3 regions of the Pseudomonas sp. Marseille-Q8238 genome follow, and region 1 is predicted to be linked to each of the others. Evidence: riboswitches for the same ligand, from Rfam matches in the RefSeq annotation. Region 1 holds a riboswitch; each other region holds the start of a gene.
What was found. A riboswitch is a leader RNA that binds a small molecule or an ion and turns the genes downstream of it on or off. The one in region 1 is predicted to bind cobalamin.

Region 1 (3,253 bases):
CTGCCGATAGCCCTGCGGATTAGAGTACGTGACCACCACACGACTGGTTCGTGCCCCCATGCCTCGATCGTCCTTCAATCTCTCCGATGCCGTGACCAGCACCACGCTGGCGACGGTCGTGCGTGCCATTACCACTACTTTGCGCCTGGACTACGGCATCGACCCCATCCCCGTGCTGCGCCATGTAGACATTGCACCGCAGGTTCAGGAAGACAATGAACTGCGCCTGCCGATGATCCGGCTCAAGCCCCTGTGGGATTACTGCGTGGCGCTGACCGGCGACCCGGCGTTCGGCCTGAAGGCCTCCCGCCACCAGTGCCCTTCCGACCTGCACGGCATCGATATCGCACTCAGCAGCAGTGCCACGCTGGGCGAATCGGTGAAGCGCTACATGCATTACCTGATCCTGCTCAGCAACGTACCGCGCAGCGAGCTCTATCAGGACGAACACGGCGACTGGCGCCTGGAGTTCACCCAGATCAGCGGGCCGCTTCCGGCCATGGCCGCGCGTGATTACTTCATGGCGATGCACCTGCGCCTGTTCGAAAAACAGACGGGAGTGCCTGCCGATCAATTCCTGCGGCGCCTGGACTTCATCAGCCCCGACCCCGAGAGCCGCAGCTACTGGTCGAGCATGAAGGTACCCGTCACCTTTGGCCAGGAAAGCTCGGCGTTGGTATTCAAGGCCGAAGCCTGGGACATGCCCTCTCCCGGCGCCAATCCACGCCTGCTCGCCCAGGTCGAACAACCGATCCTGGCCTACCTCGCCGAGTGCGGCATGCCGCTGCCCCTGAGTGCCCTGCGCGCACGTCTGGCCGATATGCTGGGTGGCCCGGTAAGCCTCGAGCAGTTGGCCGAGTCCCTGCAACTGCCCGTCAAAACCCTGCACGACTCCCTCGAACGGCAGGGGCTGAACTTCGCCCGCCTGCTCGACCAGACCCGCGAAGAGCTGACACTGACCTTGCTGAACGACCCCGCCCTGCTGCTCAAGACGGTCGCCAGCCGCGTCGGTTTCAGCACGTCCAGCGGCCTGATCAGGGCCTTCGTACGCTGGCGCGGCTGCACGCCCAACCAGTATCGCCGCCAACTCGAAACGGCCAAGGACGCCTGAGCCTTTCCTCTTGCAGCCAATCGCAAGGCTGAAATCCGTGTACGCAAAAAACATCCTGCAAAGCGGCTCCTCGCGTTGACTCGATTGACGTTCGATGATCAGATGCCCGGCTGTTTTCAGGTGCCCCCTGCCGCCGTGCATGGGGTGAAACGGGAAACCGGTGCGTCATCTCCATGACAAGTCCGGTGCTGCCCCCGCAACGGTAAGCGAGCGATGCATTCGACAGACCACTGTGCTTCGGCATGGGAAGGTGAATGCCTCATGACCCTCGCAAGCCCGGAGACCGGCCTGAGACGTTGTTTGGCAAACCCGCGGTGGGCGGGCGCAGGCCGGTTTCCGTGGGCTTTCTGCGCCTGCGGTTCCCTATGCGTTGTTCCCTCCGGGATTCATTCATTCCTGCATTAAGTGGAACGACATGTCCCGTAATTCCCTGTTCCAGTTCCTGGCGCGCAACTCCCTGCGTGCTGGTCTGACTCCTTTGGTTGCGCTTTCCCTGCCTAGCATCGCGGCTACCCAGGAGCCCGCCGACAAGGTATTGGCCCTGCCCTCGACGGCGATCACCGACACCGCCGACCAGCAGGCCGAACGCCCTGACCTGCACACCCCGCTGCCTGCCGGCTCGCGCTTGGGCCTGAGCGCCCTGAAGACCCCGGCCAGCGTCACCAGCATCTCCGGCGACGACGTACGCAACCGCAACAACGCCACCATCCAGCAAGCCGTGACACGCTCCCCCGGTATTTCCTACATGGGGGCGGTCGGCAATGGCGGGACCGCACTGGCGGCACGCGGCTTCACCGGGCACACCTCGGTCATGCAGCTGTATGACGGCACCCGCCTGTACATCGGCGCCGGCACCGTGACCTTCCCGGTCGACACCTGGTCGGTGGAACGCATCGACGTGCTGCGCGGCCCGGCCTCCGTGCTGTATGGCGAAGGCGCCACCGGTGCGGTCATCAATACCGTGTCGAAAAAACCGTTCAGCGGCGAGATCCGCAACCACCTGCGCGTTGGCTACGGCTCCTATGACCGCCGCCAGACCGCGTTCGACAGCGGCGGCTCGCTAGACGATGCCTGGAGCTATCGTTTCACCCTCAACCAGCAAGCCAGCAATGGCTCGGTCGACCGTGGCGACTCGAAGAGCCTGGCCATCAGCGGCGCCCTGCGCTGGGACGCCAATGACGACCTCAGCTTCACCCTCGCCCATGACTATGGCGATATCGAGCCCCCGTCCTACTTCGGCACGCCCCTGGTCAACGGTCACTACCGTGAGAGCCTGCGCAAGAAGAACTACAACATCGCCAATGCCGATAACCACTACAACGACCAATGGACGCGGCTGACCACCGACTGGCAGATCACTGACGCCCTGAGCGCCAGCAACCAGCTGTACTTCCTCAAGACCAATCGCTACTGGCGTAACGCCGAGACCTACAGCTGGCTGCCGGGTGACAGGGTGGAGCGCAAGGGCTACTACCGCATCAAGCACGAGCAGGAGCAGATCGGCGATCGCCAGACGTTCACGCTGAACCACCACCTGTTCGGCCTGGACAGCAAGACGGCGGTTGGCGTCGATTACAACTCGATCCGTTTCGTGCGTAACCACGACTTCAGCAACACGTCCAGCAGCAGCGTTCCGCTCTCGCAATCCGGTGGTGGCGGTTACCTGAGCAACGCCCCTTACGCACCGGGCGAGCACAGCCAGATCAAGCAGTTCTCGCTGTTCGCGGAAAACCAGACACAACTGTTCGAGCGTCTTTCGCTGGTCAGTGGCATTCGCAAGGACCAGGTGCACCTGGACCGCGACGACCTGCTCAAGAACACCCGCAGCGACCGCAGCCTGAGCGGTGGCAACTGGCGTCTCGGCCTGGTGTTCTCCGCTACGGATGATTTGTCCCTCTATGGCCAGTACGCCACCAGTACCGATGGCGTGAGCAACCTGCTGACACTGGGCGTTGCCGACCAGCAATGGGACCTGACCGAAGCCAAACAGACCGAGATCGGCCTCAAGCAGCAGTTCCTCGACGGCCGCGGCGAGTGGACCCTGGCGGCTTACCATATCGTCAAGAAAAAGCTCATCAGCCGCGACCCGATCAACCCCACCATCAGCCAGCAGGTTGGCCAGCAGTCTTCCGATGGCCTGGA
Region 2 (3,253 bases), 120 kb from region 1:
CGCCGATTGCACCGTAGAGTGACGGATCACCAGAGTGTACGCGGGCCACGTCCTGGCCCTTGCCATGTGCCGTAGCGATCAGTTCGATGATTTCACTCAAGTGCAATTCGGCGGTATTGACCACCTGCTCGGCACTGTTTCCAGCCAGCACCGCCTCGGGCACCAGCGAGCCGGCATACAGGATCACTGGGCACGAACGAATCAACCGCTGACCCTTGACGGTAATCAGCTCGGGATCGCCGGGGCCGGCGCCGATGAAATAGACGGTCATGGGAGCCTCGAAAAACCACAAGACGTAGGGTGGAAGACGCTGTTTCCTTCCACCATGGGTTCGCTGACTAGCATCCGTGAGTCGAGCGCTACAACGCCCCCGCCAATGCCAGCGTCGCTTGTGCACTCTTGCGCTTGCTCACCAATAAACGCGCGGGGCGGCCACTCAGCGCTTCCGCCTGGGCCAACGCACTGGCCTCGGCCACGCCGGCACTGCCGGTGGCTTGTAGTGATGCCGCGGACGGCTCAGTCAGACGCTCATGGTAGCGCGCCAGGTGTTCGGCGGGGAGGAAGGCGAGCGGCAAATGCAGATGCTCGGCCAGGCGCAACAGGCCGGGTTCGTGTTGCTTGCTGGCACTGCTGGCGAGTGCCGAGAGGTCGGCCAGTTGCAGGCCACATTGGCGCAGGGTGATCTGCAGCAGCTCCAGCAGCGCCTCCATCGGACAGTCGCGCCGGCAACCAAAGCCGGCGACGACTGTGGATGAAGTCAGACTCAAGCGTTGCGGCTACGGCCGTATAGCCAGGCGGCGGCCAGGCCGAGGGCGGACCAGAACAGCGCGTTGGTCACCAGCGAAGCGATGATGAACTGGTGCTCCAGCGCTTCTGGAGCCAGGCTCTCGTGGACGTCCGGCTGCGGCGCGCCAATCACATGCGGAATGACCAGAATCACCACGCCGAGAATGCGCAGCACCCAGTTGCTGCCGAACGCCAGCAGCGCCAGGCCTGCGGCGGTAGACGCCGCGGTACCGATCCACCAGTACTGACGCAGGAGCAGGTCGGCGGCGGCAGTGCCCGGCAGTTCCGGCGGCAGGCCGGCGGATGGCGCGAGAACGAAGGTGGCGAAGCCCGCCAGGCCCCAGACCAGGCCCTGCCAGGTCTTGTTCGGCGCGCGCAGGGTGAACAGGCCAGCGAGCATCAAGGCGAAGCCGACAGCCACCACCAGGTTGCTCAGGCCGGTGGACAGCAGGCGCTGCCAGCCATCTTCCGGCGACCAGGCTTCTGCATCATGGCTGTGGCCGGCAGCGGCGCCATGATCGTGCTCGGCAACAGCGGCCTCATGACTGTGTTCGGCCACGGCGGCCACCGGCTCGGCGGTTTCGAAGGTTTCCGCATGCAGGATCAGTGGAGTGACCCACAGGGCTTGCAGCAGGGTCAGGACGATGGCGGCCAGCAGGCCGGCAAAACCTGCGGTCTGAGCGATACGCTTGATCATGTCGGTATCCTCAGTGGCACGGGAACGCAGCGCTGTGACGGGTATCGTGGGCGGCGTTGTGCACGGCCTCGATATGCGAGAAGCCGGCGAAGAAGATCAGCGCGGCGCCGAGCACCACACTGGAGATCGCCAGGATCAGACGCTGCGAGAGGGAAAGCGGGAGTGATGCCGAGGTCGACAAAGTGCTGCTGGACATGATCTGAACCTTCCAGGGTTATAGGGCGATGCTAAGGAAGGAACGCAGCACGAGCAGATCCGCTGGACCTGATTCCGACGCGTTCCCGCCCACCGCGGGTTGCCAAACGGGGCTTCCAGGCCGGTCTCCGGGCTTGCGATGACTGCTATCAGCAGCAGAGATCAAACGTCCCAGCCTGTTGGCGGGCGATCCCGGACATTCGCGTACCGTTGCGGGGGCAGCACCGGACTCGAACCGGCTTCCCGTTTCACCTTGCACACGGCGGCGCAAGACACCTGGAAAAACCGCGCTAGAACACCACGAAGTACCGATTGCGTCAACTTGTTACCAAGGCCATCCGCCGCACCGCGATTGACCGCCCCACAGGCACTGCGTAGCCTTGCCGCTTTCGAGGTTCTTCGCCGCCTGCCGGTCGCGAAGCTAAGAGGGAACACGGCAAGCCGTGGCTGCCCCCGCAACTGTGAACGACTGCTGCCTTTCAATACGCCACTGCGATGACGCGGGAAGGCGAAAGGCATGCGCCAAGCGCCGGTCGTGAGCCAGGAGACCTGCCTCGCTGAACGCTTAGAGCCTGTTTACGATCTTCTGGATTAGAACCAGACAAGGCAAAAACGCCCGAGGAAGCGCAGTTTACAAGTAGTAAATGAGCATTCCGAGGGCGTTTTTAACGCCGTATGGCCGCGAGCCAGGAGATCGTAAACAGGTTCTTAGACAACCGGGCGGGGTGATCCGGTGATGTCCGCGCGCCAGCTTCGGCTGGTGCCTGTCATCGCATTGCCCGCTCGCCGCTCCTACTGATGCCAGGGCCCTCCATGAAAACGCTCGCCAAACTTCCCGTCACCATCGTCACCGGCTTTCTCGGCGCCGGTAAAACCACGCTGCTGCGCCACATGCTGGACAACGCCGAAGGCCGGCGCATCGCGGTGATCGTCAACGAATTCGGCGAGCTGGGCATCGACGGCGCCATCCTGCAGCAGTGCAGCATAGGCTGCACCGAGGAAGAAGCCATCGGCCGCGTCTACGAACTGGCCAACGGCTGCGTCTGCTGCACCGTGCAGGAAGAGTTCTTCCCGGTCATGCGCGAACTGGTGGCACGTCGCGGCGACCTCGACCACATCCTTATCGAGACTTCCGGCCTGGCCCTGCCCAAGCCGCTGGTACAGGCCTTCAACTGGCCGGAAATCCGCAATGCCTGCACCGTCGATGCAGTCATCACCGTGGTCGACAGCCCTGCCGTGGCCGCCGGCACCTTCGCCGCCTTCCCGGATCAGGTCGACGCCCTGCGCAAACAGGACCCCAACCTCGATCATGAGTCGCCGCTGCACGAGCTGTTCGCCGACCAACTGGCCAGCGCCGACCTGGTGATCCTCAACAAGACCGACCTGCTCGACGCCGACGCCCTGGCCGCCGTGCGTGCCGAAGTGGCCGAAGAACTGCCGGAGGCGGTCAAGGTCATCGAAGCCCGTAGCGGTCAGTTGCCGCTTTCCGTGCTGCTCGGCCTGAACAGCGAAACCGAGCTGCACATCGACGCGCGCAAGACCCACCACGACCTCGAAGACCATGAAGAGCACGAT
Region 3 (3,253 bases), 120 kb from region 1:
ACAGGCGGCAAGGCGCTGTCCTGCAGCGGCGAGAAAAACGCCAGGTGGGCACCGAGCTGACGCAGCAGGTCCAGGTTGGCCTGATACAGGAATGCAAACGCGGTATCGCGGGCCACCCCAATGCGCACGCCATCGAGCAACGCCGGCACCGATGCGGGCTGGGGCGCGGCGAACGTCACCGGCAATGGCAGCACATCCCCGGCACTGGCCAACAGCGCATCTGCGGCGGCATCCAACCGGGTATCAAGGTCAGCCAATTCCTCGGCCTGGACCAGGCCCAGGTGGCGGCTTGGCAGTTCGACCGCGGCACTGCGCGGGAGCGCGCCGTACCAGTGAATGGAGGGCGGCAGGCTGTCGCGCAGGATATCGCCATGGCGCAGGCTGCCCGTGCGGTTGGCCAGCACTCCGGCGAAGGGCAAGTCTGGCTGGAAGGTCGCCAGGCCGTGGGCCAGCGCACCGAAGGTTTGCGCCATCGCCGCACCATCGATCACACCCAGCACCGGGATGCCAAAACGCCGCGCCAGATCGGCCGCCGAAGGTGCACCATCGAACAGGCCCATCACCCCTTCGATGAGGATCAGATCGGCCTGCCCCGCCGCCTCCCAGAGCAGCCGGTGACACTCTTCCTCGCCCACCATCCACAGATCCAACTGATACACGTCCTGCCCAGAGGCACGCGCCAGAATCATCGGGTCGAGGAAGTCCGGACCGCACTTGAATACGCGCACACGCCGGCCAGCACGCGTATGCAAGCGCGCCAGGGCGGCGGTCACCGTGGTCTTGCCTTGTCCCGAGGCGGGTGCAGCAATCAGCAGGGCCGGGCAAACATGTGGCTGGGTCATCAGTATTCGATGCCCTTCTGCGCCTTTACGCCGGCCTTGAATGCGTGTTTCACCAGGCTCATCTCGGTCACGGTGTCAGCGGCTTCGATCAGGCCCGCTGGCGCGCCGCGCCCGGTCACCACCACATGCTGCAGCAGCGGCCGCGCTTCGATGTCGGCGAGCACCGCATCCAGTTGCAGGTAGCCATGCTTGAGGGCGATGTTCAGTTCGTCGAGTACCACCAGGCCGATCTGCGGGTCGTTCAGCAGTTGCGCCGCCACGGCCCAGGCCTGTTGCGCCTTGTCGATATCGCGCTGGCGATCCTGGGTTTCCCAGGTGAAACCCTCGCCCATCACGTGGTAGCTGACCTCATCCGGGAAGCGCCGGAAGAAACGCTCCTCACCGGTACTGGCCGCGCCCTTGATGAACTGCACCACGCCAACCTTGAGGCCATGCCCGAGCGCCCGCGCGACCATGCCGAAGGCCGAGCTGCTCTTGCCCTTGCCGTTGCCGGTATGCACCAGCAGCAGGCCGTACTCGTCCTGGGCCTGGGCGATCTTCTCGTCGATCAGCGCCTTCTTGCGCTGCATACGCGCCTTGTGGCGCTCATCGCGCGCAGCCGATTCGCGGGAGGCGGATTCACTCGATTCGCTCATGCCGGGCCTTTCTCAGCAGGGCTCGCGCAGGCAATGCGCAAGCGCCACACGCCGGCCAGACAGACCACGCGCATGGACTATTCATTGAAGACAGGCAAAGGGTCAGGCGATGAGCCTCGCAGACTCACCCACCCGCAGCGCCCTCCGCACTGCCGTGGATCGTTTCAGGCCGGTCTCCGGGCTTGTGAGGCGTGACGTTTTCCTCACCTACCGTTGCGGGGGCAGCGCCGGAGTCACCTGCAATCGAGCACGGTGTGCCGGCTTCCCTGTTTCACCTGATTCGCGCCAACGCGGCAGGCACCTGGAACAAGCCGCGCAGCTTAGTGGCTGGCCGCCCTACGGGTCAATCGAGCGACCGTTGGGAAGACCAGGCGAACCCTCTCAGCCAGGCGGCGTCGACAGGTAGAACAGCCACTCCACGAGGAGACGCCCGATGATCCGAGAACGCTATGCCTCCTGTATCCAGTCCTGCAACGCTTGCGCCATCGCCTGTGAAACCTGCGCTGCCGCCTGCCTCAAGGAAGCCGATATCCAGCATATGGCCCTGTGCATCAGTTGCGACCACGACTGCGCCGACCTGTGTCGGCTGGCCGCCGTACTGATGGCACGCGACAGTCCGCTGGTCGATGAAGTCTGCCGTCTGTGCACCCTCGCCTGCCAGGCCTGCGCCGAGGCCTGCGGCAAGCACCAACACGACCACTGTCAGGAATGCGCCCAGGCTTGCCTGCGTTGCGTAGTGGAATGCGAGGCGTTGGCCGCCGGAGCCTGATGCTCCGGCGCGTTATTCAACGCTTGCGACAGAGAGTCAGGCCATCGCCAATCGGCAGTAGCGACAGGTCGATGCGCGCATCGCTCTTCAGTCGGCGGTTGAGCGACTGGATGGCTCGCGTGTCGGCGCTGTCTGGCTGCGATTCGAGCACGCGGCCGCTCCACAGCACGTTATCGAACAGGATCAACCCGCCCGGGCGCACCAGCGCCAGTGCATGCTCCAGGTAAACCGGGTAATTCGCCTTGTCGGCGTCGATGAAGATCAGGTCGAAGCTGTCGCCCTGACCGCCGCGCTCCAATGCCGTCAGGGTTTCCAGTGCGGGCGCCAGGCGCAGGTCAATGCGCTCGAGCAGGCCGGCCTCATGCCAATAGCGCCGAGCGATGGCGTTGTAGTCGCCAGGCAGGTCACAGCAGATCAATTGCCCGTCGCTGGGCATCGCCGAGGCCAGGCAAATGGCGCTGTAGCCAGTGAACGTGCCGATTTCCAGCAGACGTCGCGCCCCGGTCAACTGCACCAGCAACGACATGAACTGCCCTTGCTCCGGCGCGATCTGCCAGCGCGACATCGACAGGTGCGCGGTTTCCTCACGCAGCCGCTTGAGCAGCGGTGACTCACGCAGAGACACATCGAGCAGGTAACGGTAGAGATCGTCGTCGAGCGCCAGGGTGCGGCCGGTCATGGCTGCTGGGCCAATCGGGAAGCGCTGAGCACGCGCTTGGCGCTGAGGTAGGACTTCTGCCAGTAGGCATTGCTCAGGCTGTCCAGGCGCACCGTCCCCCCACTGGAAGGCGCATGAACGAAACGCCCCTCGCCGACATAGATGCCGGCATGGCTGACCTGGCTGCCGCCATTGGTGGCGAAGAACACCAGATCCCCGCTTTGCAGGGCATCACGGCCCACGCTCGGTGCACGGATGCCGATCATCTCCCGTGTCGAGCGCGGCAGCTGGATACCGGCGGAGTTGCGATAGACATAGCCGATCAGCCCACTGCAATCGAAACCGCTGT

Region 2: it holds a riboswitch for cobalamin, as region 1 does, so the genes downstream of both, ACWPW0_RS07065 (CbtB domain-containing protein) here and ACWPW0_RS07710 (TonB-dependent receptor) in region 1, are expected to answer to the same signal.
Region 3: it holds a riboswitch for cobalamin, as region 1 does, so the genes downstream of both, cobO (cob(I)yrinic acid a,c-diamide adenosyltransferase) here and ACWPW0_RS07710 (TonB-dependent receptor) in region 1, are expected to answer to the same signal.

What each region holds. Positions count from the first base shown of each region.
Region 1 covers NZ_CBCOPI010000001.1:1,659,137-1,662,389, reverse strand. The annotation lists gene ACWPW0_RS07715 (AraC family transcriptional regulator ligand-binding domain-containing protein) at 59-1,111, shown strand; cobalamin riboswitch at 1,213-1,417, shown strand; gene ACWPW0_RS07710 (TonB-dependent receptor) at 1,527-3,253, shown strand, end outside.
Region 2 covers NZ_CBCOPI010000001.1:1,535,607-1,538,859, reverse strand. The annotation lists gene cobM (precorrin-4 C(11)-methyltransferase) at 1-271, opposite strand, end outside; gene ACWPW0_RS07075 (cobalamin biosynthesis protein) at 360-767, opposite strand; gene ACWPW0_RS07070 (CbtA family protein) at 764-1,483, opposite strand; gene ACWPW0_RS07065 (CbtB domain-containing protein) at 1,494-1,679, opposite strand; cobalamin riboswitch at 1,781-1,973, opposite strand; cobalamin riboswitch at 2,054-2,249, shown strand; gene cobW (cobalamin biosynthesis protein CobW) at 2,492-3,253, shown strand, end outside.
Region 3 covers NZ_CBCOPI010000001.1:1,542,212-1,545,464, reverse strand. The annotation lists gene ACWPW0_RS07125 (cobyrinate a,c-diamide synthase) at 1-842, opposite strand, end outside; gene cobO (cob(I)yrinic acid a,c-diamide adenosyltransferase) at 842-1,477, opposite strand; cobalamin riboswitch at 1,628-1,797, opposite strand; gene ACWPW0_RS07115 (four-helix bundle copper-binding protein) at 1,911-2,246, shown strand; gene ACWPW0_RS07110 (O-methyltransferase) at 2,263-2,925, opposite strand; gene ACWPW0_RS07105 (C40 family peptidase) at 2,922-3,253, opposite strand, start outside.